4 regions of the Geodermatophilus sp. SYSU D00691 genome follow, and region 1 is predicted to be linked to each of the others. Evidence: riboswitches for the same ligand, from Rfam matches in the RefSeq annotation. Region 1 holds a riboswitch; each other region holds the start of a gene.
What was found. A riboswitch is a leader RNA that binds a small molecule or an ion and turns the genes downstream of it on or off. The one in region 1 is predicted to bind cyclic di-AMP.
Positions count from the first base shown of each region.

Region 1 (7,274 bases):
AGCCGCTCGGCGGTGCCGAGGATGGCCAGCTCCCGGTCGTCGCCGGAGGGGCGCACCGGACGGCGGCCGCGCGTCGAAGCGGTCACGCCCGGCAGCCTAGCCGAGTTCTCGACGTCGTGTTGACGCTCTCGACACGGTGTCGATAACGTCCGGCGGGTGGCAGTGCAGCCCCTCGAGCAGACCCCGTCCTCCGCACCCGCGCCGACCGAGCACGTCGACGTCCTGATCGTCGGCGCCGGCCTGTCCGGCATCGGCGCCGCGTGCCACCTGCGCGAGGAGCTCCCCGGCAGGAGCTTCGCGATCCTCGAGTCGCGCGCCGCGATCGGCGGCACCTGGGACCTCTTCCGGTACCCCGGCATCCGCTCCGACTCGGACATGTACACCCTCGGCTACTCCTTCCGGCCGTGGACCGAGGAGCGGGCGATCGCCGACGGGCCGGTCATCCGGCGCTACATCGAGGAGACCGCGCGGGAGTACGGGGTCACCGAGGCGATCCGCTTCCACCACCGCGTCGTCTCGGCCGACTGGTCGTCGGCCGACGCCCGGTGGACGGTCACCGCGGAGCGCACCGACACCCGCGAGACGGTCCGGCTGACCTGCTCGTGGCTGTCGGTGTGCTCCGGCTACTACCGCTACGACGAGGGGTTCCGGCCGCGCTTCGAGGGCGAGGAGGACTTCGCCGGGCAGATCGTGCACCCGCAGCACTGGCCGGACGAGCTCGACGTCGCCGGCAAGCGGATCGTCGTCGTCGGCAGCGGCGCGACCGCGGTGACCCTGGTGCCGAGCCTCGCGGAGAAGGCCGGGCACGTGACCATGCTGCAGCGCACGCCGAGCTACGTCGTGTCGCTGCCGGGCAAGGACCCGCTGGCCCAGGCGCTGCGCAAGCGGCTCTCGCCCCGGCGGGCCTACCCGATCGTGCGCTGGAAGAACGTGCTGGTCTCCACGCTGCTCTACCAGTTCAGCCGGCGCCGGCCGGAGGCGATGAAGGCGTTCGTGCGCAAGGGGCTGGTCAAGCAGCTGCCGGCCGGGTTCGACGTCGACACGCACTTCAGCCCGCCGTACGACCCGTGGGACCAGCGGCTGTGCCTGGTGCCCGACGGCGACCTGTTCCGGGCGCTGCGGTCGGGGAAGGCCGAGATCGTGACCGACCGGATCCGCCGGTTCACCGCGGAGGGCGTCGCGCTCGAGTCGGGGACGACGATCCCGGCCGACGTGATCGTGACGGCCACCGGGCTGAACCTGCTGCCGATCGGCGGCATGCAGCTGTGCCGCGACGGCGAGCCGGTCGACCTGTCCTCGACCGTCTCCTACAAGGGGATGATGATCTCCGGCGTCCCGAACTTCGACATGGTCATCGGCTACACCAACGCCTCCTGGACGCTCAAGGCCGACCTGGTCAACCGCTACGTCTGCCGGCTGCTGCGGCACATGGACGCGAAGGGCTACCGGGTGGCGACGCCGGTGCCGCCGCCGGAGGGCGCGAGCGCGCCGTTCCTCGACCTGACGTCCGGGTACGTGCAGCGCAGCCTCGCGCAGCTGCCGAAGCAGGGGTCGCGGGCGCCGTGGCGGCTGCACCAGAACTACCTCAAGGACGTGCGGCTGATGCGCCGCGGCCCGCTCGAGGACGAGGGCATCCGCTTCTCGTGAGGCGGCCCTTCGTGTTCGCCGGCGCGACGGCGGTCGTCACCGGTGCGGCCAGCGGGATCGGGGAGGCGCTGGCGCACGCGCTGGCCGCCCGGGGCAGCGACCTGGTGCTGCTCGACCGCGACGCCGAACGGCTGGACGGCGTGGCCGGGGACGTGCGGGTGCTGAGCCCCGGCCGCGCGGTCACCACCCGCGTCGTCGACCTGGCCGACGACGCGGCGACCCGGGCGGTGGGGGAGCGGCTGGCCGCCGAGCACCCCGGGACGACGCTGCTGGTCAACAACGCCGGGGTGGCCCTCGGCGGGCGCTTCGACGAGGTGACCCTCGAGGAGTTCGACTGGGTGCTCGACGTCAACTTCCGGGCCGTCGTCCGCCTGACGCACGCGCTGCTGCCGGTGCTCACGGCCAACCCGGGCGCGCACCTGGTCAACGTGTCGAGCATCTTCGGCATCCTCGCCCCGCCCGGGCAGGCGGCGTACGCGGCGAGCAAGTTCGCCGTCCGCGGGTTCTCGGAGGCGCTGCGGGCGGAGCTGGCCGGCGACGGCGTGGGGGTCACCGTCGTCCACCCCGGCGGCATCCGCACCCGGATCGCGGAGTCGGCGCGCGTGGGCTCCGGCGTCGACCCGGCCGAGGCCGCCCGCGGGCGGGAGCAGTTCGCCAGGCTGCTGCGCATCCCGCCCGAGAAGGCCGCCGCGCAGATCGTCGACGCCGTCGAGCGGCGCCGTCCGCGGCTGCTCATCGGCGCCAGCGCGAAGCTCCCCGACGTCCTGGTGCGGCTGTTCCCCGGCTCCTACGGCCGCCCGCTCGCCCGCCTCGCCCGCCGCTGACGGCGACAGTCGCGCGGGGTGAGGTGCGTGTGTGGCGGGTTCTGCGGCCGGTTGCGCCGCAGACGCACATCGCCGCGGGGGAGGGGGGAAGGATGGCGTCGTGCCGCCCGTCGTGACCGCCGCCTTCGTCCGCGCCCACACCCGCCCGGCGCAGCCGTCGCTGGTGCCCGAGGTGACGCTGCAGGTGGCCGACGACGTCGTCGCGCTGTGGGACGCCATGGAGGTGGAGCACGGGGGTGGGTCGGGAGAGGGCATGGCGCAGCCGCCGTTCTGGTCGGCCGCCTGGCCGGGCGGGCAGGTGCTGGCGCGGTTCGTCCTCGACCGCCCGGACGTCGTCGCGGGGCGGCGGGTGCTCGACCTGGGCTCGGGCAGCGGACTGGTGGCGATCGCCGCGGCGCTGGCCGGCGCCGGCGACGTGCTGGCCAGCGAGGTCGACCCCTACGGCCTCACGGCGATCGAGGTGAACGCCGAGGTCAACGGGGTGACCGGCATCCGCGCCACCGGCGACCTGCTGGGCGGGCCGCCGCCGGAGGTGGACGTCGTCCTGGCCGGCGACGTCTGCTACGACCGCGAGATGACCGAGCGGGTGCTGCCGTTCCTCGACCGCGCGGGCGCGGCCGGCGCGGAGGTCTACATCGGCGACCCGGGCCGGATGTACCTGCCGGCCGACCGGCTCACCGAGGTCGCCGCCCACGACGTGCCGGAGACCGAGGGGCCGGGCATCCGCCGGACGACGGTGTGGCGGTATTCCTGAGCCGTTCCGCGACGCTTCTCACCCGGCAATCTCCCGGCCCCCGATTGTCACGAACCGATCACGGCGGTTACCGTGGCTCCCGCCCGCACCGGTCGTCACATCCCCACCGGGGAGTCCGAGCGGGCGCCGCCGAGTCGCCCCCCGGGGCGAGCCGGGGACCCACCGCAGTACTGGGGTGAATCCGCACCCGCGGCCCGTCGAGGGCCGGGGTCGGTAGGGCTGCTTCCCGCCCGAACCCGTCAGCTAACTCGGTAGGCGGCCGTCGGAAGAACGGAGAGCCGCCCCGATGGCGCGCCCCTGCCCCTGCACTCCCGCACGTTCCCGCAGCACCCGGCCCGGCCGGATGCGGGTGTGCCCGCGCATCTGAGCGCACGCGGCCGTCCCTGACGCCGCCGCCGCCCGCGGGCCACCGCCCGAGCACCCCGCTCGACCGGCTCCTCGCCGCCTCCCCGGTGCCCCGCGCCAGCCCTCGCTGCCCGCACGCCCTCCGCGCAGCACGGCCTCGCGCCCTGCTGCGTCGTACCCCCACCGGAGCACCGCAACCCATGAACCTCCGCACCACCATCGCCCGCACGTCCGCCTCCCGCCGCCGGCTGCCCGCCCCGTCGCGCCGTCCCGGCCTCTACCTCGGAGTGGCCGCCGCCGGCGCGGTCATGGTCAACGTGCTGATCGGCGCCGACCCCGCCGCCCAGGCCGACGCCGGGTCCACCCAGTCGGTGGCCGTCGCCCAGGCCCTCGGCCTGTCCGCGCAGTCCGGGCCGGCCCGGGTGACCGAGGACGACCTCGCGCCGCTGGAGGACCTGGCCGCCAGCCGGTCCACCCGCGAGGACGCCGCGACCGCCGCCGCGCAGGCCCAGGCCGCCGCCGAGCAGGCCGAGCTCGAGCGGCAGGCCGCCGAGGCCGCGGCCGCGCAGGCCGCCGCCCAGGCCGCCGCGGAGGCGGCCGCCGCCCAGGCCGCCGCCGAGGCCGCGGCCGCCGAGCAGGCGGCTGCCGCGGAAGCCGCCGCGCCGGCCCCGGGCGGCTCGTACCAGGACTACGCGCTGGCGCAGCTCGGCGGCGACGCCTCCGAGTTCTCCTGCCTCGAGAAGCTCTGGGGCCGGGAGAGCGGCTGGAACCCGAACGCGCAGAACCCGACCAGCACCGCCTACGGGATCCCGCAGTTCCTCGACTCGACCTGGGCGAGCACCGGGATCGCGAAGACCTCCGACCCCTACCGCCAGATCGACGCCGGCCTGATCTACATCAACGAGCGCTACGGCTCGCCCTGCGGCGCCTGGGCGCACAGCCAGTCCACCGGCTGGTACTAGAAGGACCCCTCTGCCCCCCACCGCTCGCACGCTCGCGGCGGGCCCCTGCAGAGGGGCCGTTCCAGCGTGTGAGGCGGTGGGGGAGGATCGCGGCATGCGCGGATGGCTGACCGGTCTCGCGATCGCCGCCGCCGTCATGGTGGTCACCTGGGCCGTGCTGATCGTGCTCGCCCGGCGCCTGCCCGAGGGGACGGCGAAGGAGCTGGCCCGGTTCCTGCCCGACTGCGTCACCGCCGTGCGCCGGCTGCGGGCGCACCCCGCCGTCCCGCGCCAGGCCAGGCTCGCCGTCGGCTTCGCCGGGCTGTGGGTGCTCTCGCCGATCGACCTCATCCCCGAGTTCCTGCCGGTCATCGGGCCCCTGGACGACGTCGTCGTCGTGGCGCTCGCGCTGCGCTACGCCGCCCGGCAGGTGCCTCGGGAGGTCGTGCTCGAGGCGTGGCCCGGCAACCCCCGGCTGATCGAGCGGCTGCTCGGTGCCGCCAAGGAAGGGATCGCGTGACCTCGTCGGGAGACATCGCCCCGTGGTGGACCAGCGCCGTCGTCTACCAGATCTACCCCCGCTCGTTCGCCGACTCCGACGGCGACGGCATCGGCGACCTCGGCGGCGTCCTGCAGCGGCTGGACCACCTCGCGGACCTCGGCGTCGACGTCCTGTGGCTCTCGCCGGTCTACCCCTCGCCGCAGGCCGACAACGGCTACGACATCTCCGACTACCAGGACGTCGACCCGCTCTTCGGGTCGCTGGCCCAGCTGGACGAGCTGATCGCCGCCCTGCACGCGCGCGGCATCAAGCTGGTCATGGACCTCGTGGTCAACCACACCAGCGACGAGCACCCCTGGTTCGTCGAATCGCGGTCCGGGCCGGACTCCCCGAAGCGGGACTGGTACTGGTGGCGGCCGCCGCGCGCCGGCCTGGCCGCCGGGGACCCCGGCGCCGAGCCGACCAACTGGGCGTCGTTCTTCTCCGGGTCGGTGTGGGAGCTCGACGAGGCCAGCGGCGAGTACTACCTGCACCTGTTCGACCGCAAGCAGCCCGACCTGAACTGGGAGAACCCCGAGGTCCGGCACGCGGTGTACGCGATGATGCGGTGGTGGCTCGACCGCGGGGTCGACGGCTTCCGCATGGACGTCATCAACATGATCTCCAAGGACGTCGGCCCGGACGGCGCGCTGCACGACGGGCCCCCGATCCCCGGCACCGGCCTCGGCGACGGCTCGGCGTCCTACCTGGGCGGGCCGCGCATCCACGAGTACCTGCAGGAGATGCACCGCGAGGTCTTCGCCGGCCACGAGAACCCGCTGCTGCTGGTCGGCGAGATGCCCGGCGTCACGGTCGAGGAGGCGCGGCTGTTCACCGACCCGGCCCGGGCCGAGGTCGACATGGTGTTCCAGTTCGAGCACGTGGGCCTGGACCACGGGGTGTCGAAGTGGGACCTGCGGCCGCTGCGCATGCGCGACCTCAAGGCCTCCTTCGGCCGCTGGCAGGCCGGCCTCGCCGACGTCGGCTGGAACTCCCTCTACTGGGACAACCACGACCAGCCGCGCGCGGTGTCGCGCTTCGGCGACGACTCGCCCGAGCACCGCCGGGACTCCGCGACCTGCCTCGCCACGCTGCTGCACCTGCACCGCGGGACGCCGTACGTCTACCAGGGCGAGGAGCTCGGCATGGCGAACTACCCGTTCGCCTCGATCGAGGACTTCCAGGACGTCGAGTCGGTCAACCAGTACCGGACGGCGGTGGCCGGGGGAGCGGACCCCGCCGAGGTCCTGGCCGGCCTGCGGAAGATGAGCCGCGACAACGCCCGGACGCCGGTGCAGTGGGACGCCACGCCGTCGGCCGGGTTCACCACCGGCACGCCGTGGCTGCCGGTCAACCCCGACCACGTCGGGTGGAACGCCGAGGCCCAGCGGGACGACGACACCTCGGTGCTGGCGCACTACCGGCGGCTGATCGCGCTGCGCCACGAGGACCCGGTCGTCGCGCGCGGCGACTTCACCATGCTGCTGCCGGACTCCGACGACGTGTACGCGTTCACCCGGGCGCTCGACGGCGACCGGCTGCTCGTGGTCTGCAACGTGACCAGCCGGCCCTGCCCGATCGGGGAGCTGCTGCCCGAGGTGGTCGGCGCCGAGCTCGTGCTCGGCAACGTGCCGGTCGGCGACCCCGCCGTCCTCGCGCCGTGGGAGGCGCGCGTCCTCCACCTGAGCTGACCCGCCGACGGCCACAGGGGGAAGCGGCTCAGCTCACCACGCCAGGCGGCAGCCCGCCGATGGTGCCCTCACGGCGCTTGCCGCACCGGAGGCAGACCTCCGCTGCATCAGGGCCGTGCGGCCGTTCGTCGGCCGGGTGCGCCTTGACGTAGGCGTGCAGCCCCATCCGGCACCTGAACGCCTTCGCCGCCACCTCGCCACGCTATGGCGGGGCCGGCCGCAGCCGACAGTGCCGTTGGCCCTGCACGGTCCGCTCCCCGCTGGTCCCGCTCGACCGTTATCCCCAACACTGGCACGCCGGGACGGCGTCGGCGCGGCAGGTCAAGCGGCGGACGGGCCACCGAGGTGGATGAGCACCACCCCGGCGACGACGAGGCCGGCGCCCACCCCCTGCCAGACGGTGACCGCCTGCCCGAGGAACGTCGCCCCGATCGCGAACACCAGCAGCGTGCCGACGGCGGACCAGATGGCGTAGGCCAGGCCGACGGGCACCGTCCTCACCACCTGCGCCAGCAGCAGGAACGAGGTGGC
Region 1 covers NZ_JBJGYZ010000005.1:130,843-138,116, reverse strand. The annotation lists gene ACI797_RS05470 (TetR/AcrR family transcriptional regulator) at 1-86, opposite strand, end outside; gene ACI797_RS05465 (flavin-containing monooxygenase) at 157-1,647, shown strand; gene ACI797_RS05460 (SDR family NAD(P)-dependent oxidoreductase) at 1,644-2,471, shown strand; gene ACI797_RS05455 (class I SAM-dependent methyltransferase) at 2,572-3,225, shown strand; cyclic di-AMP (ydaO/yuaA leader) riboswitch at 3,343-3,498, shown strand; gene ACI797_RS05450 (aggregation-promoting factor C-terminal-like domain-containing protein) at 3,771-4,532, shown strand; gene ACI797_RS05445 (YkvA family protein) at 4,627-5,031, shown strand; gene ACI797_RS05440 (glycoside hydrolase family 13 protein) at 5,028-6,743, shown strand; gene ACI797_RS05435 (hypothetical protein) at 6,772-6,936, opposite strand; gene ACI797_RS05430 (DMT family transporter) at 7,065-7,274, opposite strand, start outside.

Region 2 (7,274 bases), on a different contig from region 1:
CGACATGACGGACGGCTGGGACGGGCAGCCTCCGGGTGGGATCGACCACGTGGTCGTCGTGACGCACCGGCCGAAGCCCGAGGGCTGGGACCCCGAGGCGCCGTTCCACTTCGTCGCCGGCGTCGAGGCAGCCGTGGCCAAGGCGCAGGAGCTCGCGGGGGACCGCATCGTCGAGGTCGCGGCCGGCGACGTCGGTGGCCAGGTGCTCGCCGCGGGCCTGGTCGACGAGGCGCGCATGGACGTCGTACCCGTCGCGTTCGGGTCCGGCAAGCGCTACTTCGGGTCGGTCGACGCGCAGCACCTGCTGGACGGGCCCGACGTGGCGATCCAGGGCGACCGGGTGCTCCACCTGCGCTATCAGGTGCGCCGTTCACCGACCTGAGCCGGTTACGCGGCGTCCGGTCGCGACCGGGCCGCCCGGGGTGCGCCCCGGGGGCGACATGTCGGCTTCACGGCAAGCCCGCAAGCCGACATGTGGTCCGGTCGACAGCGACATGTCGACCTGTCGACACGGCGGGCCGGTGCGGTCAGATCACGTCGAAGACGAGCAGGAGCACGAGGGTCAGCAGGGCGGAGACGACCAGCGAGCCGAGACAGCCCAGGCGGCTGGAGAAGAGGAAGAACACCGTCGCCAGGTGCCCCGGCGCGCAGCGACGGAACCGGAGCTCAGGCCAACCAGGCTGCTGGGTCGGCGACGACGTCGCCCAGCGCGCGCAGCGCGGCCCCCGTCGCACCCGCGGCCGGGGCGGCCACCACGGCGTCCACCCGGGGACGGCGCCAGCGGGCGGAGAGCACCCGCCGGGCGAGGTGCTCCTCCAGGCGGGGGCAGAGCAGCTCGCCCAGCTCGCCGAGGTGCCCGCCCAGGACGACGGTCGGGATGTCGAGCACGTTGACCACGCCGGCCAGCGCGACGCCCAGTGCCCGCGCGGCGTCGTCGACCGCGCGGCGGACGGCGGGGTCGCCGTCGGCGGCCCGGTCGAGGAGGTCGCCGGGCTCGGCGTTCCGGGGCAGCCCGGCGGCCGCCAGCAGCGCCGAACGGCCGGCGTACTGCTCGAGGCAGCCGGTCGAGCCGCACCGGCACGCCGGGCCGTCGGGGTCGACGCAGACGTGCCCCATCTCCCCGGCCCAGCCCGACGTGCCGGCCATGACCTGCCCGCCCAGCACCGCCGCGCCACCGATGCCGATCTGCCCCGACAGGTAGACGAAGTCGCGGTGCGCGCCGGCGCGGCCGGGCGCCGACTCCGCGACCGTGCGCGCGGCCAGGTCGGCCTCGTTGCCGAGCACCGGGACGAGGTCGGCGGGCAGGTCGAGCACGTCGGCCGGCCGCAGGTCGGACCAGCCGAGGTTGGGCGCCCGCAGCAGCACGCCGGCGTCGGCGTCGACGATGCCCGGCAGCGCGAGCCCGGCCCCCACCAGCCGCAGCCCGGCAGAAGACCTGGCGAGCAGGCCGGTGGTCAGCGCGCCCAGCCGGGTCAGCGTCGCCACCGGGTCGCTGCCCACGAAGTCGCCGTCCTCCACCCGCTCGGCGACCACCCGGCCGCGCAGGTCGACCACCCGGGCCGCCAGCAGGCCGGCATCGACCTGCAGCCCGAGCGCGGCCCACGACGAGCCGGGCAGCAGGGGGGTCGCCGGGCGGCCTCGGGAGACCGGGGCGATGCGCTCGCCCTCGTCGAGCAGGCCGCCGGCGAGCAGCTCGTCGACCAGCCGCGCGGCGGTCGCACGGGTCATCCCGGTGGCCGCGGCGACGGCCGCACGGGACAGCGGACCAGGTGCGGCGCAGACGGTGCGCAGGACGACGCCGAGGTTCACCGTTCGCGGCGACGACCACGGGGAGGCTCGGCGCGACGTCTGCTCCGTCACGCACTTGAGACTAGCTGTGACGTGGATTATGTTCCAGCGCGAAACAAAACCGCTCGCCCGCTCGGAGGAGAGATCCCGCGATGACCACCCCCACCCGTGACGACAAGTTCTCCTTCGGCCTCTGGACCGTCGGCTGGCAGGCGCGCGACCCGTTCGGCGACGCCACCCGCCCGGCGATCGACCCGGTGGAGACCGTGCACAAGCTCGCCGAGCTCGGCGCCTTCGGCGTCACGTTCCACGACGACGACCTGATCCCGTTCGGCTCCGACGACTCGGAGCGCGCCAAGACCATCGAGCGCTTCAAGGCCGCGCTCGAGGAGACCGGCATCGTCGTCCCGATGGCGACGACCAACCTGTTCACCCACCCGGTGTTCAAGGAGGGCGCGCTCACCGCCAACGACCGCGACATCCGCCGCTACGCGCTGCGCAAGGTCATGCGCAACATGGACCTCGCCGCCGAGCTGGGCGCGCAGGTCTACGTGCTGTGGGGCGGCCGCGAGGGCGCCGAGGTCGACAGCGCCAAGGACCTGCGGGCGGCGCTGGACCGCTACCGCGAGGGCATCGACACCCTGGCCCAGTACTCGATCGACCGCGGCTACGGGCTGCGCTTCGCCCTGGAGCCCAAGCCGAACGAGCCGCGCGGCGACATCTTCCTGCCCACCATCGGCCACGCGCTCGGCTTCATCTCCACCCTCGAGCACGCCGACCTGGTGGGCCTCAACCCCGAGGTCGGGCACGAGCAGATGGCCGGCCTCAACTACACGCACGGCATCGCCCAGGCGCTGTGGCAGGGCAAGCTCTTCCACATCGACCTCAACGGCCAGCACGGCATCAAGTACGACCAGGACCTGGTCTTCGGCCACGGGGACCTGCTCTCGGCCTTCGCCACCGTCGACCTCCTCGAGAACAGCGACTACGACGGCCCGCGGCACTTCGACTACAAGCCGCTGCGCACCGAGGACCTCAACGGCGTGTGGCGGTCGGCGGCGGCGAACATGCGCACCTACCTGATCCTCAAGGAGCGCGCGGCGGCCTTCCGCGCCGACCCGGAGGTGCAGGAGGCGCTCGAGGCCGCCCGCGTGCCCGAGCTCGCGCAGCCGACCCTGGGCGCGGGCGAGACCTACGAGGACCTGCTGGCCGACCGCTCCGCCTTCGAGGACTTCGACGTCGACGCCGCGGCCGCACGGGGCGCCGGCGCGGTCCGCCTGTCGCAGCTGGCGGTGGAGCACCTGACCGGCGCGCGCTGATGCTGGTCGCGGGGGTCGACTCGTCGACCCAGGCGTGCAAGGTCGTCGTCCGCGACGCGGAGACCGGCGCGCTGGTCCGCGAGGGGCGTGCCCCCCACCCGCCGGGCACCGAGGTGCACCCGGCGGCGTGGGAGGGCGCGCTCCTCGCGGCGCTCGCCGACGCCGGTGGCCTGGACGACGTCGCGGCGATCGCCGTGGGCGGCCAGCAGCACGGCATGGTCTGCCTCGACGAGGACGGCGAGGTGGTCCGCCCGGCGCTGCTGTGGAACGACACCCGCTCCGCGCAGGCCGCGCTCGACCTGACCGCCGAGCTCGGCGGCGGAGCGGCCTGGGCCGACGCCGTCGGGCTGGTGCCGGTGGCCTCGTTCACCGTGACCAAGCTGCGGTGGATGGCCGAGCACGAGTCGGAGAACGCCGCCCGGACCGCGGCGGTCTGCCTGCCGCACGACTGGCTCACCTGGCTTCTGGCCGGCAAGCCGGGCCTGGACGGGCTGGTCACCGACCGCGGCGACGCCAGCGGGACCGGCTACTGGTCGGCGGCGACGGGGGAGTACCGGCCCGACCTGCTCGAGCGCGGTCTCGGGCACGGCGCCGTGGTGCCGCGGGTGCTCGGCCCGGCCGAGCGCGCCGGGACGACGGCGTCCGGCGGTGCGGCGCTCGGACCCGGGTCCGGGGACAACGCCGCGGCCGCGCTGGGCCTGGCCGCCGAGCCGGGCGACGTCGTCTGCTCGATCGGCACCTCCGGCGTCGTCGACATGGTGACCACCGAGCCGGTGGCCGACCCCAGCGGCACGGTGGCCGGGTTCGCCGACGCGACCGGCCACTTCCTGCCGCTGATCGCCACGCTGAACGCGGCCCAGGTGCTCGACGCGACCGCCCGGCTGCTCGGGGTCGACCACGCCGAGCTGTCGCGGCTGGCGCTGTCGGCGCCCGCCGGGGCCGGCGGGCTGGTGCTGGTGCCGTACCTCGAGGGGGAGCGGACGCCGAACCGGCCCGACGCCACCGGCGCGCTGCACGGGCTCACCCAGGCCACCGCCGACCGGGCGCACCTCGCGCGGGCGGCGGTGGAGGGGCTGCTCTGCGGGCTGGCCGACGGGCTGGACGCCGTCGCGGCGGGGGGCACGCCGGTGCGCCGGGTGTTCCTCGTGGGCGGCGGCGCGCAGTCGGAGGCGGTGCGCCGGGTCGCCCCCGCCGTCCTCGGCGTGCCGGTGCTCGTCCCGCCGGCGTCGGAGTACGTCGCCGACGGCGCGGCCCGGCAGGCGGCCTGGGTGCTGGCCGGCGGGAGCACCCCACCCCGGTGGCCGGCCCCGGGCACCGAGGTGCACGAGGCCGATCCCGTGCCGTTCGTGCGCGAGCGGTACGCCGAGGTCCGTGGACTGACGGCGGTCCGCCAGACGTCCTAGACATCTGTTGCGGAACGGATCCGGCTGTCGCATGCTGTCGGCGGGCGGGGCCCCGGGGCGTGCTCTCGGGTGCGCCCCGCCCGCCAAACGTCGCCGACACGCTGCACGGAGCGTTTCGACACGCCGGGTAGCGGGCAGTGCAGGGGTCGAACCGGCCCCGGCGTGGCCGTGAATCCCCCGCGCCGGGGCCGTGTAGTGCCCGCCCGGACGGCGGCCGCGGCCGACGCGTCTCGTCGAGAAGGCACTCCGTGCACGGGACACGCGCGCACACGCCGCGCGCCCGTGCACGGAGTGCCTTCTCGTCAGGCCTCCCTCGTCAGGTCACGGCCGGAAGGCGACGTGCACGTGGTCCATGTGGTTGGCGGTGGGCGAGCCGCGGTCGGCCATGGCCTGCCACCCGGAGCCGCCGATGAGGTGGATCCGCTGCTGCCAGATGACGTACTCGACGTTCATCCGGGCGGCGTTGGCGATCACGTGCGCCGCCACCGCGTCGCCCTTGGCCCGGTCGCTGTAGACCATGAAGTCGGCGGCCAGCGCCTGGGTGGGCGAGTGGCCGGGACGGGTCAGGACGGTGGACACCCCGCACTGCTGCACGACCTCGGCGACCACGGGGCGCACGTGCGCGGCCCAGGCGCTGTAGGCGGTGGAGCTGGCGGTCGGCGCGCCGGACAGGGCGGCCGGCGCGAAGCCGGACGGCGCGGGCTCCGGAGCCGGTGCGGCCGGCGCCGGTGCGGCCGGTGCCGCAGGAGCGGGGGCGGGTGCCGCCGGGGCCGGTGCCGCCGGCGCGGGCGCGGCCGACCCGGACCCGCCCCCGGACCAGTGCCCGGGCCGGTGGCCGGACCAGCTCTGGGACCACTGGTTCCAGTCCCCGTCGCCGCCGGAGCGGTCCCAGCGGTCGCCGGCCTGGGCGACCGCCGGTCCCGCCAGGGTGAAGGACAGGGCGAGCGTGCAGACGGCGAGGCCGCGGGCCGTCCGGCGCGAGGGTGCCGCGGCGTGGCGGCCCCTGGCGCGGCGGCGGGATCGGGTGGTGGGGTCGGTGCTGAGGTGCATGGAGATGTGCTCCTGGTACCGGGCCGCGGTGCGGCCCACGTGGGCGCACGGCACCCACCGGAGCGCCGAGCGGCCGGAAGTGGCCGTGCGGTCCGGTCGGAGGCCGGGCTGGCCTGGAGGAGGGCGCCGTGCGGAGTGCGTGCCGGCTCAGGTGCGCTGCGAGGAACCGCAGGAAGGGGTGCTCGCGGGCGCGGAAGGGGCCCGTGGGCGCACCGTGGGGTGGTTCTCCGTTCTTCCCGTGGCCGCCTACCGGGTTAGCTGACGGGTTCGGGCGGGGAGGCGCCCTACCCACCCGGTCCGGGCTGGGCCCGGCGGGTGGGATTCACCCCACTGGTGCGGTGGGTCCCCGGCTCGCGCCCACCGTGGCGGACGTGACTCGGCGGCACCCGGTCGGACTCCCCGGCGGGGATGAGCGACCGACCGGACGTCCGAACCGTAGGACCGTGCCGGACCCGCGACCACTCGGCGGCAGACGGATCCGGCCGGATCCGCGGGGTCGAGCGCAGGCCCGCTCCGGGGTCCGCGCTGGTCACCACGGCACGGCAGGCGACGCGCAGGGGCCCGGAAAAACTTCCCCCGCGGACGGCGTCAGCCCTCGATCAGGGCGAGCTGCTCGTCGATCTCGCGCGGGTTGGAGTCGCCGGCGACCTTCTGCAGGAACGGCGTGTGGTCGAGGACGAAGTCGCGCAGCGGCCGCCGACCACTGCTCCAGCGCCGGCCGGTCGCGCAGCACCCAGCGCTGCACGTCCTGCGGCCGGGTCGCGGCGATCAGCCATGGCAGCGGGGCCTGGAACTCCGCGCCCAGCGCGCCCGCGGCCGCCTTGAGATCGGCCGGGACGGTGCCGGCGACCTCGGCGAAGGTGAAGCCGCCGGAGATGTGCAGCCGGTGCTCGCGCTCGGGGGCGTCGCCCCACAGGGGGCGGCGGACGAGCGAGTCGATGCCGTCGGCGCCGACCAGGACGTCGTGCTCGGCGGGTCGAGCCGTCGGCGAAGTGCAGCGTCACCGCGCGGTCGTCCTGCTCGATCCGGTCCACCTGCATCCGCGTCGCCTACGGGCCCGGTTTTGCGACTCCCACCCCGGCCGACGACGAGCGGTTCGTCGCCGAACTGGAGGAGGACCGCAGTGCGCTACCTACTGGCCCGGGTGCATACGCGCGCGGCGACGAGGTCGGCGACGGCCTCGGGACGGGTCGCCGCCGGGCTGTGCCCGCACGCCCATTCCACCGTGCGCGTCGCCCGCCGCGCCATCGCCCGCTGCCGCTCGGGGTGCACCGCCTCGTCCTCGGTGCAGACGACGTAGGTCGAGGGCACCGTGCGCCAGGCGATCACGTCCGGCACGTCGCGGAAGACCTGCCGGTGCACCGGCCGCAACCGGGCGACGACATCCGCGGGCGCGTCGCCGTAGAGCAGCGGGACCCCCAGGTCGGGATCGAGCGCGACCTGGTCGCCCTCGATCCGCATCGCCGCACCGAGCCGGGTGTCGGGCAGCCCGCCCAGAGCACCGGGCCGGCTGACCGACTCGCCCTCGTCGAGCTGGAAGGCGGCGAGATAGATCAGCTCGCGCACCGACGGGTGTGCGCCGGCGGCGGTGACGACGGCGCCGCCGTAGGAGTGCCCGACCAGCACCACCGGCCCGGCGACGGCGTCGAGCGCGTCGCGGACGGTCCGCACGTCGGCGTCCAGGCTCGTGAGCGGCAGCTCCACCGCGACGCTC
Region 2 covers NZ_JBJGYZ010000002.1:19,996-27,269, reverse strand. The annotation lists gene ACI797_RS01570 (dihydrofolate reductase family protein) at 1-382, shown strand, start outside; gene ACI797_RS01565 (ROK family protein) at 667-1,860, opposite strand; gene xylA (xylose isomerase) at 1,941-3,107, shown strand; gene xylB (xylulokinase) at 3,107-4,510, shown strand; gene ACI797_RS01550 (hypothetical protein) at 4,832-5,599, opposite strand; cyclic di-AMP (ydaO/yuaA leader) riboswitch at 5,789-5,938, opposite strand; gene ACI797_RS01545 (alpha/beta fold hydrolase) at 6,689-7,274, opposite strand, start outside.
Region 2: another riboswitch for cyclic di-AMP. It lies ahead of ACI797_RS01550 (hypothetical protein); the one in region 1 lies ahead of ACI797_RS05450 (aggregation-promoting factor C-terminal-like domain-containing protein).

Region 3 (7,274 bases), on a different contig from region 1:
ACGACCGGCTGCTCACCGAGCTGCTCGGCCCGCGGCCGCGCGCGGGGCAGCGGCCGGCGGTGCTCGAGCGGCTGCTCGCGGAGGTCCGCGCCGCCCTCGGTGCGCCGGCGCTGAACCCGGACTCGCCGGGCGAGCTGCTCACCGCGCTCCGGGTCGCCGGTCTGCCGGTGGAGGACACCCGCTCGTGGACCCTCGAGCAGCTCGACCACCCGGCCGTGCCGGCGCTGCTGGAGTACAAGAAGCTGGCCCGCCTGCTCGCCGCCAACGGCTGGTCCTGGCTGGAGACCTGGGTGCGTGACGGACGCTTCCGGTCGGTGTTCGTGCCGGGCGGGGTGGTCACCGGGCGGTGGGCGTCGAACGGCGGGGGAGCGCTGTCGGTGCCCACCCAGGTGCGCGCCGCCGCGGTCGCCGACGACGGCTGGCGGCTCGTGGTCGCCGACGTCGCCCAGCTCGAACCGCGGGTTCTCGCGGGCATGAGCGGGGACACCGCGCTGGCCGAGGCGGCCCGTTCGGCCGACCTGTACCAGGGCATGGTCGACGCCGGCGTGGTCGCGACCCGGGCCGAGGCGAAGGTCGGCGTCCTCGGCGCGATCTACGGCGGCACCCGCGGCGAGAGCGGCCGCATGATGCCCCGCCTCGCCCGCCGCTACCCGCGCGCCGTCGGGCTGGTCGAGGGCGCCGCCCGCGCCGGCGAGCGCGGCGAGGTGGTCGCCACCCTGCTCGGCCGCGGGTCGCCGCAGCCGACCGGGGAGTGGGCCGAGCGCCCCGTGGACCTCGGCGAGCCCCCCGACGAGGGCGGCGCGCGGCCCGACCGCGACCGCCGGCGGCGGGCCTGGGGACGGTTCACCCGCAACTTCGTCGTCCAGGGCACCGGGGCCGAGTGGGCGCTGTGCTGGCTCGCCGACCTGCGCAACCGGCTGTGGCGGCTGGGCGACGGCGACCTGGTGGAGCGGCCGCACCTGGCGTTCTTCCTCCACGACGAGGTCGTCGTCCACACCCCGGCGCAGCTGGCCGACGAGGTCGCCCGCGAGGTGCGCGCGGCCGCGGCGACCGCCGGCCGGCTGCTGTTCGGCGGCTTCCCGCTCGACTTCCCGCTCGACGTCGCCGTCGTCCGGTCCTGGGCCGACGCCGGCTGAGCGCGGGGCCGGTCACCCTCGGTGGCGTGACCGGCACGCGACACGCTGCGAGAGGGCGTGCCGGCACCCGTGACGCCGGAACCGCTCCTCCATCGGCTTGCGGTACGGGATGGTCCGGGGCACGACAGCTCGAGGACCCGGCAGCCAGGCCCACCCCCGACCCCACGGGCCCAGCCGGAGCGAGGAGGCGATCGCCGTGACCGATCAGCTCGACGTCGTGCGGGAGGACGCGCCGGAGGTGGGGGAGGAGCCCGCCGCCGCGGTCGCCGCCCTCCCCGTGCGGCGCCCGAACCTCACCGGCGACATCGACGAGATCCTCACCGCCCGGCCGGTCTTCCGGCGGCGGCTGCTGGGCTACGAGCGGCTCCAGGTCGACAACTACGTCGGCTGGGCCGAGGCCGGCCTGCTCAGCGCCCGCCGGGAGACCGACGACCTGCTGCAGCGCTTCGGCCGGTGCTACGCCGAGCTGCAGCTGGCCCGCCAGCGGCTGGTGCACTCACCCGGCGCGCAGCAGCTCGCCCGCGTCTCGGAGCGGATCGGCACCATGCTCCAGCTCGCCGCCGACGAGGCCGCCGAGATCACCGCGACCGCCGCGGAGGAGGCGGAGGCGTGGAAGCAGCGGGCCCGGGAGGTGACCGAGCTGGCCGCCGCGGACGCCGCCCGGGTGCGCCGGGAGACCGAGGCCGACCGCGCCGAGGCGGCCGCCGCGCGCCAGCGGGCCCTCGCGGAGGTCGCCGAGCTGCTGGAGCGGGCGGGCGACGAGCGGCACCGGCTGGACACCGAGTCGGCCCGCGAGCGCGCGCGGCTGGACGAGCAGGCGGCCGAGCGCCGTGCGCGGGACGATGCCGAGGCCGTCGCGCGCCTTCGGCGGCTCGAGGACACCTCCCGCCGGCAGCGCGAGGCGGCCGAGGCCCAGGCGGCCGAACGCCTCGCGGCCCTGGCGGCGGAGGTCGCCGAGCTGGAACGCCGGCGGGACACCGCGCTCGCCGGTCTGCGGCGGATGAACCAGCAGGTCAACGAGGCGGTCGCCACGCTGGCCACGAGCCTGCCGCCACCGGGCCTGCAGCTGGTCGCCCCACCGGCCGCCTCCTAGGGCGTGTGCGACCGGCCGCCGCCGGGCACCGGCACCCCATGACGATCCGACGCGCCCGCTGGCGCACCGCCGTGGCCGGGATGGCCGTCGCCGCCTCCGCCTTCACCGTCGCCGCCTGCGGCGGCGAGTCCGGTGACGACGGCGGCGGCCAGGAGCAGGTGGACGAGGAGTCCGGCGACGACGAGGGCGAGGAGGACGACGACTGACGGCGCGCGGCCCGCCTCCCGCAGGGGAGACGGGCCGCGTGACGGTCGGGCCGGTCAGCGACCGGCGACCACCGGCTCCGCCGGTTCGGCCGGCCGGTGCGACGCCTTCTCCAGCGCCGCGCCCTCGACGTCGAGCACCGGCAGCCAGCGCAGCCAGCGGGGCAGCCACCAGGCGGCACCGCCGAGCAGCGCCAGCGCGGCCGGCACCAGCACCATGCGGACGACGAAGGCGTCGAACAGGATGCCCATGGCCAGGGCGAACGCGATCGACTTGACCGTCGGCTCGCCGGCCGGCACGAAGCCGGCGAAGACCGAGAACATGATCAGCGCGGCCGCGACCACGACCGGCGCCGCCTGGCGGAAGCCGGTGCGGATCGCCTCCCGCGGCGCGATGCCGTGGCTGTGCGCCTCGTGCATCCGCGACACCAGGAAGATCTGGTAGTCCATCGCGAGGCCGAACAGGATCCCGATGACCAGGATCGGCGTGAGGCTGATCAGCGGACCGGCCGAGTCCAGGTTCACCGCGTCGGCCAGCCACCCCCACTGGAACACCGCGACGGTGGCGCCCAGCGCCGCGCCCACGGTGAGCAGGAAGCCGAGCACGCCGACCAGGGGCACCAGAAGCGACCGGAAGACCAGCACGAGGAGCACCAGGGCCAGGCCGACGACCAGGGCCAGGTACACCGGCAGCGCGTCGTCGAGGGCCTGCGCGACGTCGACGCTCACTGCCGTCTGACCGGTGACCGACGCCTGCACCCCGTCGGTGCCGGCGAGCAGCTCGCGCAGGTCGGCCACCAGCTGCTCGGTCTCCGGGTCGGTCGGGCCGGAGGTCGGGATGACGGTGAGCAGAGCGGCGGTGCCGTCGGCGTTCGGGACGGGCTGGGTGACCAGCGTGACGTCGTCCAGCCCGCCGATCGCGCCGCTGAGCCCGGCGGCCGTCCCGGCGGCGCCGTCGCCCTCGAACAGGACGGTGAGCGGGCTGCTGAAGCCCTCGCCGAAGCCGTCGGCGAGCAGCTCGGCCGCCCGGGCCTGGGTGCTGCCCTCGGCCGGCGTCTGCACCAGCGTGGTCTGCAGCGAGAAGAACGGGATCGAGACGACCCCGAGGGCCGCCACCGTGAGCAGCAGCGAGACCACGCGGCGCCGGGTGACCGTGGCGGCCCAACCGGCCAGGAAGCCGCGGCCGGTCGCCGGGCCCTCGCCCACGGCGGCGCGCTGCTTCTTCGGCAGCGCCCTGAGGCCGAGGAAGCCGAGCACCGCGGGCACGAGGGTCAGTGCCACCAGGACGGCGACGACGATGGTCGCCGCCGCCGCGAGGCCCATCTGGGTCAGGAACGGGATGCCGACGACGAACAGGCCGGCCAGCGCGATGACGACGGTCAGGCCCGCGGTGACGACCGCCGAGCCGGCCGTGCCGACGGCGGTGGCGATCGCGGTGCCCACGTCGGCGCCGTGCCGCAGCTCCTGCCGGTGCCGGGTGACGATGAACAGCGCGTAGTCGATGCCGACCGCGAGGCCGAGCATCGCGGCCAGGATCGGGGTGGTCGACGACAGGTCGGTGAACCCGGTGGCGATGGTGATGCCCATGACGCCGATGCCGACGCCGATCGCGGCGGTCAGCAGGTTCATGCCGGCGACGAGCAGCGAGCCGTAGGTGACGGCCAGGACCACCAGGGCGATGACGACGCCGATCGCCTCGGCCGGGCCGCCGACGTGCGGCACCTCCTGCACCGCCTCGCCGGAGACCTCGACGGTGTACCCGGAGGAGCGGGCGTCGGCGACGGCGTCGAGCAGCGCCTCCTGCTCGGCGGGGGTGACCTCGCCCGGCGCCGCGTCGTAGGTGACGGTGCTGTAGGCGGTGTCCTGGTCGGCGTTGACGCCGGGCGCGGCCGGGTCGAGCGGGTCGGTCGCCGACGTCACGCCGGGCAGCTCGCCCAGGGTGGCGACGAGCTCGCCGACGGCGGTGGCGCCCTCGGGCGTGGTCAGCGTCGCGCCGTCCGGTGCCGCGACGACGACCCGGGCCGTGGCCCCGCCGCCGAGGCCGCCGAACTCCTCGTCGATGCGCTCCAGCGCCGTCGTGGACTCCTGCCCCGGGATGGAGAACTGGCTCGTCGTCTCCCCGGCCAGGGTCGCGGCGCCGACGCCGCCGGCCACCAGGACGGCCAGCCAGACGAGGACCACCCCCACCCGGTGGCGGTGCGAGAACGCCCCGAGTCGGGACAACAGAACAGCCATGCGGATCAGGCCTCCACCTGGTCGGGGTCGGGGAGAGCGGCACCGGGGCGGCGGTGGCCGAGCGCGTCGAAGCAGGTGGCGACGATGTGCGGCCGCCACTCGGTGGTCCGGTTCTCGCGGTGCGCGGCGAGGGTGAGCACGGCCAGCGCGGTGAGCGCGCCGACGACGCGCACCACCCGTCCCGACACCGGCTCCTCGGGGTCGATGCCGAAGACCTGCAGGGCCATGGCGCCCACGGCGTCGAGCTCGGGGACGGCGGTGTCCGCCTCGCGGTTGGTCAGCGGCGCCAGCAGCAGGGCGACCAGACCGGGGTGGGCGAGGGCGACGTCGACGACGACCTCGACCGCCCGGCGGTCCCGCGCGGGACCGTCCGGCAGGTCGCCCACCTGGTCCAGCACCCGCCGGCCGAGGGCGGCGGCCTGGGCGAGCACCGCCTCCTGCAGCGAGTCCTTGCTGGGGAAGTGGTGCAGCAGCCCCGCTTTGGACAGCCCGACGGCATCGGCGACCGCCTGGACGGAGGTCTTCGCGAAGCCGGTGCGGGCGAACAGCGCGGCCGCGCGATCGACGATGCCCTCGTCGATCCGCTGACGGAACGGTCGTGCCACGGGGACGACCGTACGGACCGCCCCGACCAAGTCGGTAGGTGAACCGACCGGAATGGTCGGTAACATCGCTCACACCGATCGGCGCGACCTGACGGTTTCCGACGCCGCGGATTGTCACGGCTGCATAACGTGGCTACCGTGGCTCCCGCCCGTCCCGGCCGTCACATCCCCAGCAGGGGAGACCGGGCGAGCGCCGCCGAGTCGCCCTCCGGGGCGAGCCGGGGACCCACCGCAGTACTGGGGTGAATCCGCACCCGCGGCCCGTCGAGGGCCGGGGTCGGTAGGGCTGCTTCCCGCCCGAACCCGTCAGCTAACTCGGTAGGCGGCCGTCGGAAGAACGGAGAGCCGCCCCGATGGCGTGCCCCAGCACCACCGCACGGATCTGCTCCGCCCGGTCCCGCCGGACCCGGGTGCGCCCGCGCAGCTGACCACCCCGCGACCGCACCCGCGCGGCCGTCGCCCGACGCCGCGTCCCGGGCCCACCCGCCGCAGCCCCGCCCCGTCCGGGCGGCCTGCGCCCGCACACCTCTCGGAGCAGTTCCCCCCATGGATCCCCGCACCACCTCGTCCGGCCGCGCCGCCGGGCGTCGCACCGCCCGCCCCCGCCGCCGTGTGCCCGTCCCGGCGCGCCGACCGGGCATCTACCTCGGCGTGGCCGCCGCCGGCGCCGTCCTCGTCAACGTGCTCTTCGGTGCCGACCCGGCGGCCCAGGCCGAGGCAGGCTCCAGCGAGTCCGTCGCCGTCGCCCAGGCCCTCGGGCTGACCGCGCAGTCGGGGCCGCTCGAGGCGCGCGAGGTGGACCTCGCGCCGCTGGAGGACCTGGCCGCCAGCCGGTCCACCCGCGAGGCCGCGCAGACCGCCGCCGCGCAGGCCCAGGCCGCCGCCGACCAGGCCGTGCTCGACCGGCAGGCCGCCGAGGCCGCCGCCGCCGCGCAGGCCGCGGCCGCCGCCCAGGCCGCCGCCGAGGCGGCCGCCGCCGCTGCCGCCACCGAGGCCGCCGCCGCCGAGGAGGAGGGCGGTGCGGTCTCCTCCAGCACCGCCGCGCCGTCCGGCGTCGCCGTCATCAGGAACACCGCCGGGGCGCACAAGGCCGTCGTCCAGCGCGCCGCCGACGCCGTGGTGGCCAACGTGCCGGGCGCGGGCTCGATCACCCTGGGCGGCACCCGGGCCAGCGCGGCCGACCCGGGCGGCCACCCCTCCGGGCTCGCGCTGGACTACATGGTGATGACCGACGCCGCGCTCGGCGACGCGATCGTCGACTACCACATCGCGCACTGGGACGAGCTCGGCGTCGACTACATCATCTGGCAGCAGCGGATCCTGCAGTCGCCGGGCGGCTCGTGGTCGACGATGGAGGACCGCGGCGGCGCCACGGCCAACCACATGGACCACGTGCACGTGAACTACCGGGGCTGACCGCCCCCGCCCGGGGGCGGGTCAGTCGTGCGCGGTCAGCTCGTGGGACGCGTGCGCCGGCGACTCCAGCTGGAAGGTGGAGTGCTCGACGCTGACGGCGAAGTCACCGGCGAGCGAGGCCTGCAGCCGGTCGAGGATCTGGGGTGCGTGGCCGTCGTGGAAGCAGGAGTCCTCCACCACGACGTGCGCGGACAGCACCGGCAGGCCGCTGGTGATCTGCGAGGCGTGCAGGTCGTGCACCTCGACGACGTGCGGCACCTCGAGCAGCCGCCGGCGCACCTCGTCGAGGTCGAGGCCCGGCGGCGTCGACTCCAGCAGGACCGAGACGGTCTCCCGGAGCAGCGACAGGGTGCGCGGCACGATGAGGACGGCGATGAGCAGCGACGCCACGGCGTCGGCCTGCTGCCACCCGGTGAGCGCGATGACGCCCGCCGAGACCAGCACCGCGACCGAGCCGAACGCGTCGGCGAGCACCTCGAGGAACGCCGCGCGCAGGTTCACGTCGGAGCTGCGACCGCCGCGGGTCAGCACGACGAGCGCGACGACGTTGGCGGCCAGGCCCACCGCGCCGAAGACCAGCACGCCC
Region 3 covers NZ_JBJGYZ010000012.1:676-7,949, forward strand. The annotation lists gene ACI797_RS10995 (bifunctional 3'-5' exonuclease/DNA polymerase) at 1-1,136, shown strand, start outside; gene ACI797_RS11000 (hypothetical protein) at 1,333-2,229, shown strand; gene ACI797_RS11005 (hypothetical protein) at 2,268-2,435, shown strand; gene ACI797_RS11010 (MMPL family transporter) at 2,490-4,667, opposite strand; gene ACI797_RS11015 (TetR/AcrR family transcriptional regulator) at 4,673-5,272, opposite strand; cyclic di-AMP (ydaO/yuaA leader) riboswitch at 5,457-5,612, shown strand; gene ACI797_RS11020 (hypothetical protein) at 5,819-6,688, shown strand; gene ACI797_RS11025 (cation diffusion facilitator family transporter) at 6,710-7,274, opposite strand, start outside.
Region 3: another riboswitch for cyclic di-AMP. It lies ahead of ACI797_RS11020 (hypothetical protein); the one in region 1 lies ahead of ACI797_RS05450 (aggregation-promoting factor C-terminal-like domain-containing protein).

Region 4 (7,274 bases), on a different contig from region 1:
TTGTGCGCCACCAGCACCGCGCCGCGCGCGAACTCGAGGAAGGCGGGCAGGACGGCGCCGATCCGCGGGGCGGTGGCCACCATCGCCGAGGTGATGCCGGTGAGGACGCTGATGTAGGGCGGGATCGCGGTGCCCGGGTCGACGAGCGTCTGGAACTCGCCGAGCACCTCGCCGCCGCGGACCTTGACCGCGCCGATCTCGGTGATGGCGCTGTCCTTGGGCGAGCCGCCGGTGGTCTCGAGATCGACGACGACGAAGGTCACCTCGGCCAGCGGCGTGCCGAGCTCGTCGATCGTCGCCTGCACGAAGCCCGGCGGGTCGAAGACGCGGGAGCCGGCCCGGGGAGCGGGAAGGGGACCGGGGGAGGGGGGCACGGGGCGGACGGTAGGTCGGGGGGCCGACAGTCCCGGGGACGCGCGCCGGGCCCGGGGGGCCGGGCACCGTTCGGCGACGGCGGGCGCCGGAGCCGCCCACGGGTCGCCCGGGAGGGGTAAAACGGCTGCTCACCTGGCGAGGAGGGAGGGACCAGGTCACGATTCCGTCGTAGGGGCGCAGCGGCCCCGTCCCGCAGAGGTGGTTGCATGCTCCCGCGCTCCCGGTGGCGCGCCCGACGCCGGTGGACGGCGATCCTCCCGGTCGTCGTCGTGGCCGCCGCGGTCGCCGTCGCGACCCCGGCCGCCGCCGCGCCGAGCGACCAGCCCGGCGGCACCTCCGGCGTCCTCGACAGCTCGGCGCTGGACAGCCTCCAGCAGCGCGCCGCCGAGGTGCAGTCCGGGCTGCAGCAGCGGCAGGCGGAGATCGCGGCCGCGCGCGAGGAGCTCGCCCTCGCCCAGCAGCAGGTCGACGCCGCGCAGGCCGCGCTCGCCGACACCGAGGGCGTGCTCGCCGAGCGGCAGGCGGTGGTGGCGCGGTACGCGGCCGCGGCCTACCGCGACGGCGGTTCGCTCACCCCGCTGACGGTGCTGCTGACCGGTGGCGACCCCGGCGACATCGTCGCGGCCCTGGGCTACCTCGACGCCGTCGACGCCTACACCGCCGAGGTGCTCGCCGCCGCCGAGCAGCAGCGGCAGGCCGCGCTGGCCGACCAGGCCGCGGCGCAGGCGGCGCTGGACGCCGCGCGGCAGCGGGCCGACCAGGTGCAGGTGCAGATCCAGGAGCTGGAGGCGCAGGCCGCCGCGGTCACCGAGGAGCTCGACCGGGCGCTCGACGTCGTCGACGACCAGCTCACCCAGCTGCAGCGGGAGCAGCTGGAGGTCAACTCGCGAACGGCGGCCAACTGGCGGGTCTACGTCGATCAGCTCGCCGCCGCCGGGGTCGTGCCGCCGCCCGCCGCCGAGCTGCTCGACCCGGCCGCGACGCTGCCCGCAGGGCTGGTCCCGGTCGCCTCGGCCGCCGGTGGCGCGCAGGCCGGCGCGGCGCAGCGGCCGGGCCAGCCGACCTCGCTGCTCGTCCTGCCCGCCGAGACCCTCGCCGCCGTCTCGGCGGCCATGGACCAGCTGGGCCTGCCCTACGCGCCGGGCACCGCGGGCCCGGACTCGTGGGCCTGCGGCTCGCTGGTTCAGTCGGTGTTCGGGGCGGCCGGGCTCCAGCTGCCGGGGGACCAGGCGGGGCTGTTCGCCGGGACCACGCCGGTCGACGCCCGCGACGTCCTCCCCGGCGACCTGGTGTTCCTCGGCACGCCCGAGTCGGGGCTCGGGCACGTCGGCATCGCCCTCGACCCGCAGACGATGCTGGCCGCCGACGCCCGGGCCGGCGCCGTCGTCGTCCGCCGGCTGCCGACCGACCAGGTGATCGGCATCGGCCGACCGAGCCTCGGCCAGCGCGCACCGGTCGCGGCCCCCGGGCCGACGGGCGGCGCGCTGCGGGTGGAGTGCGGCAACACCGTCTACCCGCCGAGCTACGACGGCGCCCGGTCGTGGGGCGGCTACCCCAACGGGCTGATCCCGCCCAGCGCGCTGTGCCCGATCGGGGTCGGCGGCCACTCGCTGCGCTGCGACGCCGCCGCCGCGTGGAAGGCGATGTCGACGGCCTTCGCCGGGACCTTCGGCACGCCGATCTGCATCACCGACTCCTACCGCACCTACGCCAGCCAGGTGCGCCTGTACGGGCAGAAGCCCGCGCTGGCCGCGGTGCCCGGCACCAGCAACCACGGCTGGGGGCTGGCCGTGGACCTGTGCGGCGGCATCGAGTCCTTCGGCACGCCGCAGTACGCCTGGATGGTGGCCAACGCCGGCCGCTTCGGCTGGCTGCACCCGACCTGGGCCGACCCGGGCAACGGGCGCGAGGAGCCGTGGCACTGGGAGTACGCAGGCACCTGACCGCCCGCCTGTCAACCCTCGCGGCCCGGAACTGTCGGTGGCCGCTCCTACCGTGCGGACGACTCACGGAGGAGAACACACCGATGCTCATCGACTGCGACACCTGCACCTCCCGCGGGACGGGCTGCGCCGACTGCGTCGTCACCGTGCTGCTGGGCGCGCCCCCCGGCTGGCAGACCGACGACCCGGTGGTCCTCGCGCTGCCCGACCGCGCTCCCGCCCGCACCGAGCCGGCCCGGACGGCCGAGGACGCCGTCGTGCCACCCCCGGGCGTGGTCGTGGAGTTCGACGACGTCGAGCGGCGCGCGGTGCGCGCCCTGGCCGAGGTCGGGCTGGTGCCCCCGCTGCGCCACTCCCCGGGCACGTCCGGCGGCGAGGACGGCCGGCGGACCGGCTGAGTCGCGGTACCCCCGGCGCCATGTGGGGCGATCACGGCGCGCCGCCGTGATGCTGCTCGCAGTGACGATCACGACAAACCCAGGGGGCCCCGTTTGTCACACCTGCATCACGCCCGTATGGTCGCTCCGTTCGACCGAGCGGTCGTCGCCCACCGGGGCGGCCTCGGACGGACACCGCCGAATCGCCGACGGCACCGCCAGGTGTCCGAGGTGAACCGGGGACCCACCGCAGTACTGGGGTGAGTTCTCACGTGCGCCGGCTCGCCGGGGCACCGAGATAGGGCACCTTTTTCTTCCCAGCCCGAACCCGTCAGCTAACTCGGTAGGCGGTCAGCTGAGGAAGAAGGAGAGCCGCCGAACGTGGCGACGTCTCGCCCTGCCCTGGGGCATGCCCACGCACCCTCCGAACCACACCGCACCACCCGCACCCGCCCCTCCGCCTGGCTCCGTTCCGGGCTGCTGCTGGGCGTGACCGCGGCGCTGACCGTCACGCTGCTGCCCGGCACGGCCGCCGCCGAGCCCGGCCGCGCGACCTCCCCCGAGCAGGCCGCCCAGCTCGTCGCCGAGGCCAGCCACCAGCTCGAGGTCGTCCAGGAGCAGGTCAACACCGCCCGCGAGGAGCTCGCGCTGCAGCAGGCCGCCGTCACCGCGGCCGAGGCCGACGCCGCCGCGGCGCAGCAGCAGCTCGACTCGCTCGACGGGCAGATCCGCCAGCTCGCCCACAGCGCCTACACCGGCGGCGACCAGAACCTGCGCGCGCTGGACGTGATGCTGACCAGCGAGTCCGCCGAGGACTTCCTCACCCAGCTCGGCACCCTCGAGGCGATCGCCGGCCACACCACCGAGGCGATCGAGGAGGTGGCCGAGGCGGCCGCCGCGGCCGAGGACGCCCGCGGCGAGGCCGACGCGGCCGCCGCGGAGGCCCAGCAGACCCTGGACACCATCGAGGCCCAGGAGGCCGAGCTCCAGGCGGACATCGCCGACTACCAGGAGCAGTACGACCAGCTGACCGCTGCCCAGCAGCAGCAGGTCGCCGCCGCGCACGGGGGCGAGTCCCTCGCGGCCCCGGCCGTCGCGCCGGCCGCCGCCCCGGCCGCCGGTGGCAGCGCCGCCGCGCAGACCGCGGTCAGCACGGCGCTGGCGCAGGTCGGCGACCCCTACGTCTGGGGTGCCGGTGGGCCGAACAGCTTCGACTGCTCCGGCCTCACGCAGTACGCCTACGCCGCGGCCGGCATCAGCCTGCCGCACTCGAGCAGCATGCAGTCGCGGATGGGCACCCCGGTGTCCCGCGACGCCCTGCAGCCGGGCGACCTGATCTTCTTCTACAGCCCGGTCAGCCACGTGGCGATGTACATCGGCAACGGCCAGATGGTGCACGCGTCCACGTCCGGCCAGCCGGTGAAGGTGGTCAGCGTCGGTTCGATGCCGGGCTTCAACAGCGCCCGCCGCATCGCCTGAGCGGCCAGGCTCGCCACGAGGGCCGGTGACCCCGACGGGGGTCACCGGCCCTCTGCGCGCCCGGACCCTATGGTGGCCGGGTGACCGTCCGCCGCGCCGCACTGGTCGCGGCGGTGCTCCTCGGCGCCGCGTTCGTCCTCGTGGTGGTCCTGCGGACCCCCTGGACCGTGCTGCCCACGCCGCCCGGCGGCTCGCCGCCGGTCGACCCCACCGCCGGGCTCCCGGCCGACGTCGTCGCCCGCGCCGACTCCTTCGCCGCGGCGATCCGGCCGGCCTCGCTGGCCAACCTGGTCCTCGGCCTGGCCGTCACCGCCGTTCTCGGCCTCACCCGGCTGGGCGCCCGCCTCGTGCGCGCCGTCGCCGCCCCGCTCGGCGGCGGCTGGGTCTGGCAGGTCCTCCTCGGCACGCTCGCGCTGGGCGTCGTCGGCCGGCTGGTCACCCTGCCGCTCGCGGTGTACGGCGAGGTGGTCCGCCACCGGTACGGGCTGTCCACCCGCAGCTGGCCGCTGTTCCTCCGCGACGTCGCGGTGTCCACCGCCATCGACGCCGGCCTGACCGCGCTCGGCGTCCTGGCCCTGGTGGTGCTCGCCCGCCGGGTGCCGCGGTTCTGGTGGGCGTGGGCCGCCGCCGGCGCGGCGGTGCTCGTGGTCGTCGGCTCGTTCCTCTACCCGGTCGTCATCGAGCCGGCGTTCAACCGCTTCGAGTCCCTGCCGGCCGGCCAGCTGCGCACCGACCTGTTCGCCCTGGCCGAGGAGAACGGCACGCCGATCGAGGACGTGCTCGTCTCCGACGCCTCGCGGCGCACGACGGGGCTCAACGCCTACGTCTCGGGCTTCGGCTCGACCCGCCGCGTCGTCCTCTACGACACGACGCTCCGGACGCTGCCCGACGACGAGATCGAGTCGATCGTCGCCCACGAGCTCGGCCACGTCGCCACCGACGACGTCCTCACCGGCACGCTGACCGGCGCGCTCGGCGCCGCGGCCGGCGTCGCCCTGTTCGGCTGGCTGCTGACCTGGTCGCCGCTGCTGCGCCGGGCCGGGGCCGACGGGCCGGGCGATCCGCGGGTGATCCCGCTGGCGCTGCTCCTGGTCGCGGCCGGCACGCTGCTGGCCACCCCGGTGCGGAACCTGGTGTCGCGGCACGTGGAGGCGCGCGCCGACGTGCACGCCCTCGACCTCACCCGGGACCCGGACGCCTTCGTGTCCATGCAGCAGCGGCTGGCCACGCGCAACCTCGCGCAGCCCGACCCCCCGGCCGCCTGGCAGTGGTTCTTCGGCAGCCACCCCACCTCCTCCCAGCGGGTGGCCCTGGCGCGCGACTGGGCGGAGCTGGACCGGCCGTGACGAGCCCCAAGACCCTGGTCGTCACCAACGACTTCCCGCCGCGCCAGGGCGGCATCCAGACCTTCGTCGCCGCGCTGCTGGCCCGCACGGACCCGGGGTCCCTCGTCGTCCTGGCCTCGCGGTCGCCGGGGTGGGAGGCCTACGACGCCGGGCTGCCCTACCCGGTGGTCCGGCGGCCGACGTCGATGCTGCTGCCCACGCCGGGGACCGCGCGGGCGGCGGCCGAGCTCGTGCGCGCGCACGCCTGCGACACCGTCTTCTTCGGCGCGGCCGCCCCGCTGGGGCTGCTCGGCCCCGGCCTGCGCGCGGCCGGCGTCCGGCGCCTGGTCGGCGCCACGCACGGCCACGAGACCGGCTGGGTGGCGCTGCCCGGCTCCCGGCAGCTCATGCAGCGCATCGCCGGCGAGCTGGACCTGCTGACCTACATCAGCGAGTACACCCGCGGCCGGCTGGCGCCCGCGCTGGGCGACCGCACCGCGCTGGCCCAGCTCTCACCCGGCGTCGACGTCGACCACTTCACCCCGGACGCCGACGGCGCGGCCGTCCGCCGCCGGCACCGGCTGGGGGAGGCGCCGGTCGTGGTGTGCGTGTCGCGGCTGGTCGCCCGCAAGGGCCAGGACGTGCTGGTGGGGGCGTGGCCGCGCGTGCTGGCCCGGCACCCCGGCGCCCGGTTGCTGCTGGTGGGCGGCGGGCCGCTGGAGAAGAGCCTGCGCCGGGCGGTCACGGCCGCCGGGCTCGAGGGGTCCGTCGTCCTCGCCGGGCCCGTGCCGCCGGCGGAGCTGCCGGCCCACTACGCCGCCGGGGACGTGTTCGCCATGCCGTGCCGGACCCGCCGCGGCGGGCTCGACGTGGAGGGGCTGGGCATGGTGTTCCTCGAGGCGGCGGCCTGCGGCCGGCCGGTGGTGGCCGGCACCTCCGGCGGCGCCCCGGAGGCCGTCCGGGACGGCGTCACCGGGCACGTGGTCGAACCCCGCTCACCGGCCGCGGTGGCGACGGCGATCAGCGGGCTGCTCGACGACCCGGCGAAGGCCGCGGCGATGGGCGCGGCCGGCCGGGCGTGGGTCGAGCAGCGCTGGTCGTGGGCGCACATCGCCGCCACCTTCGAGCGGCTGCTCGCCGGTCAGCGGGAGTAGAGCGCCTCGACCTCGGCGCCGTGCTCCTTGAGGACGACGGCGCGCTTGAGCTTCAGGCTCGGCGTCAGCATGCCGTTCTCCTCGGTGAAGTCCGAGCCGAGGACGCGGTACTTCTTGATCGCCTCGGCGTTGGAGACGGCCTTGTTGGCCTCGGCCACCGCGGCGTCGAGCTCCTTGATCAGGTCCTCGTCGTCGCGCAGCTGCTCGACGGTGGTGTCCTCCGGCTTGCCGCGCTGGTCGAGCCAGGCCGGCAGGGCCTCCTCGTCGAGGGTGATGAGCGCGGCGATGAACGGCCGCTGGTCGCCGACGACGATGCACTGGCTGACCAGCGCGTGCGCGCGGAGGCGGTCCTCGAGGACGGCGGGGGCGACGTTCTTGCCGCCCGCGGTCACCAGGATCTCCTTCTTGCGGCCGGTGATCTTGAGGAAGCCGTCGCCGTCGATCTCGCCGAGGTCGCCGGTGTGGAACCAGCCCTCGTCGTCGATGGCCTCCTTAGTGGCCTGCTCGTTCTGCCAGTAGCCGCGCATCACGATGCCGCCCTTGATGAGGATCTCGCCGTCTTCGGCGATGGCGGCGGAGACGCCGGGCAGCGGGCGGCCCACGGTGCCGATCCGGAAGGCC
Region 4 covers NZ_JBJGYZ010000042.1:33,065-40,338, reverse strand. The annotation lists gene ACI797_RS24130 (DEDD exonuclease domain-containing protein) at 1-374, opposite strand, end outside; gene ACI797_RS24125 (D-alanyl-D-alanine carboxypeptidase family protein) at 582-2,318, shown strand; gene ACI797_RS24120 (hypothetical protein) at 2,402-2,716, shown strand; cyclic di-AMP (ydaO/yuaA leader) riboswitch at 2,882-3,060, shown strand; gene ACI797_RS24115 (NlpC/P60 family protein) at 3,185-4,174, shown strand; gene ACI797_RS24110 (M48 family metallopeptidase) at 4,255-5,520, shown strand; gene ACI797_RS24105 (glycosyltransferase family 4 protein) at 5,517-6,653, shown strand; gene ACI797_RS24100 (AMP-dependent synthetase/ligase) at 6,641-7,274, opposite strand, start outside.
Region 4: another riboswitch for cyclic di-AMP. It lies ahead of ACI797_RS24115 (NlpC/P60 family protein); the one in region 1 lies ahead of ACI797_RS05450 (aggregation-promoting factor C-terminal-like domain-containing protein).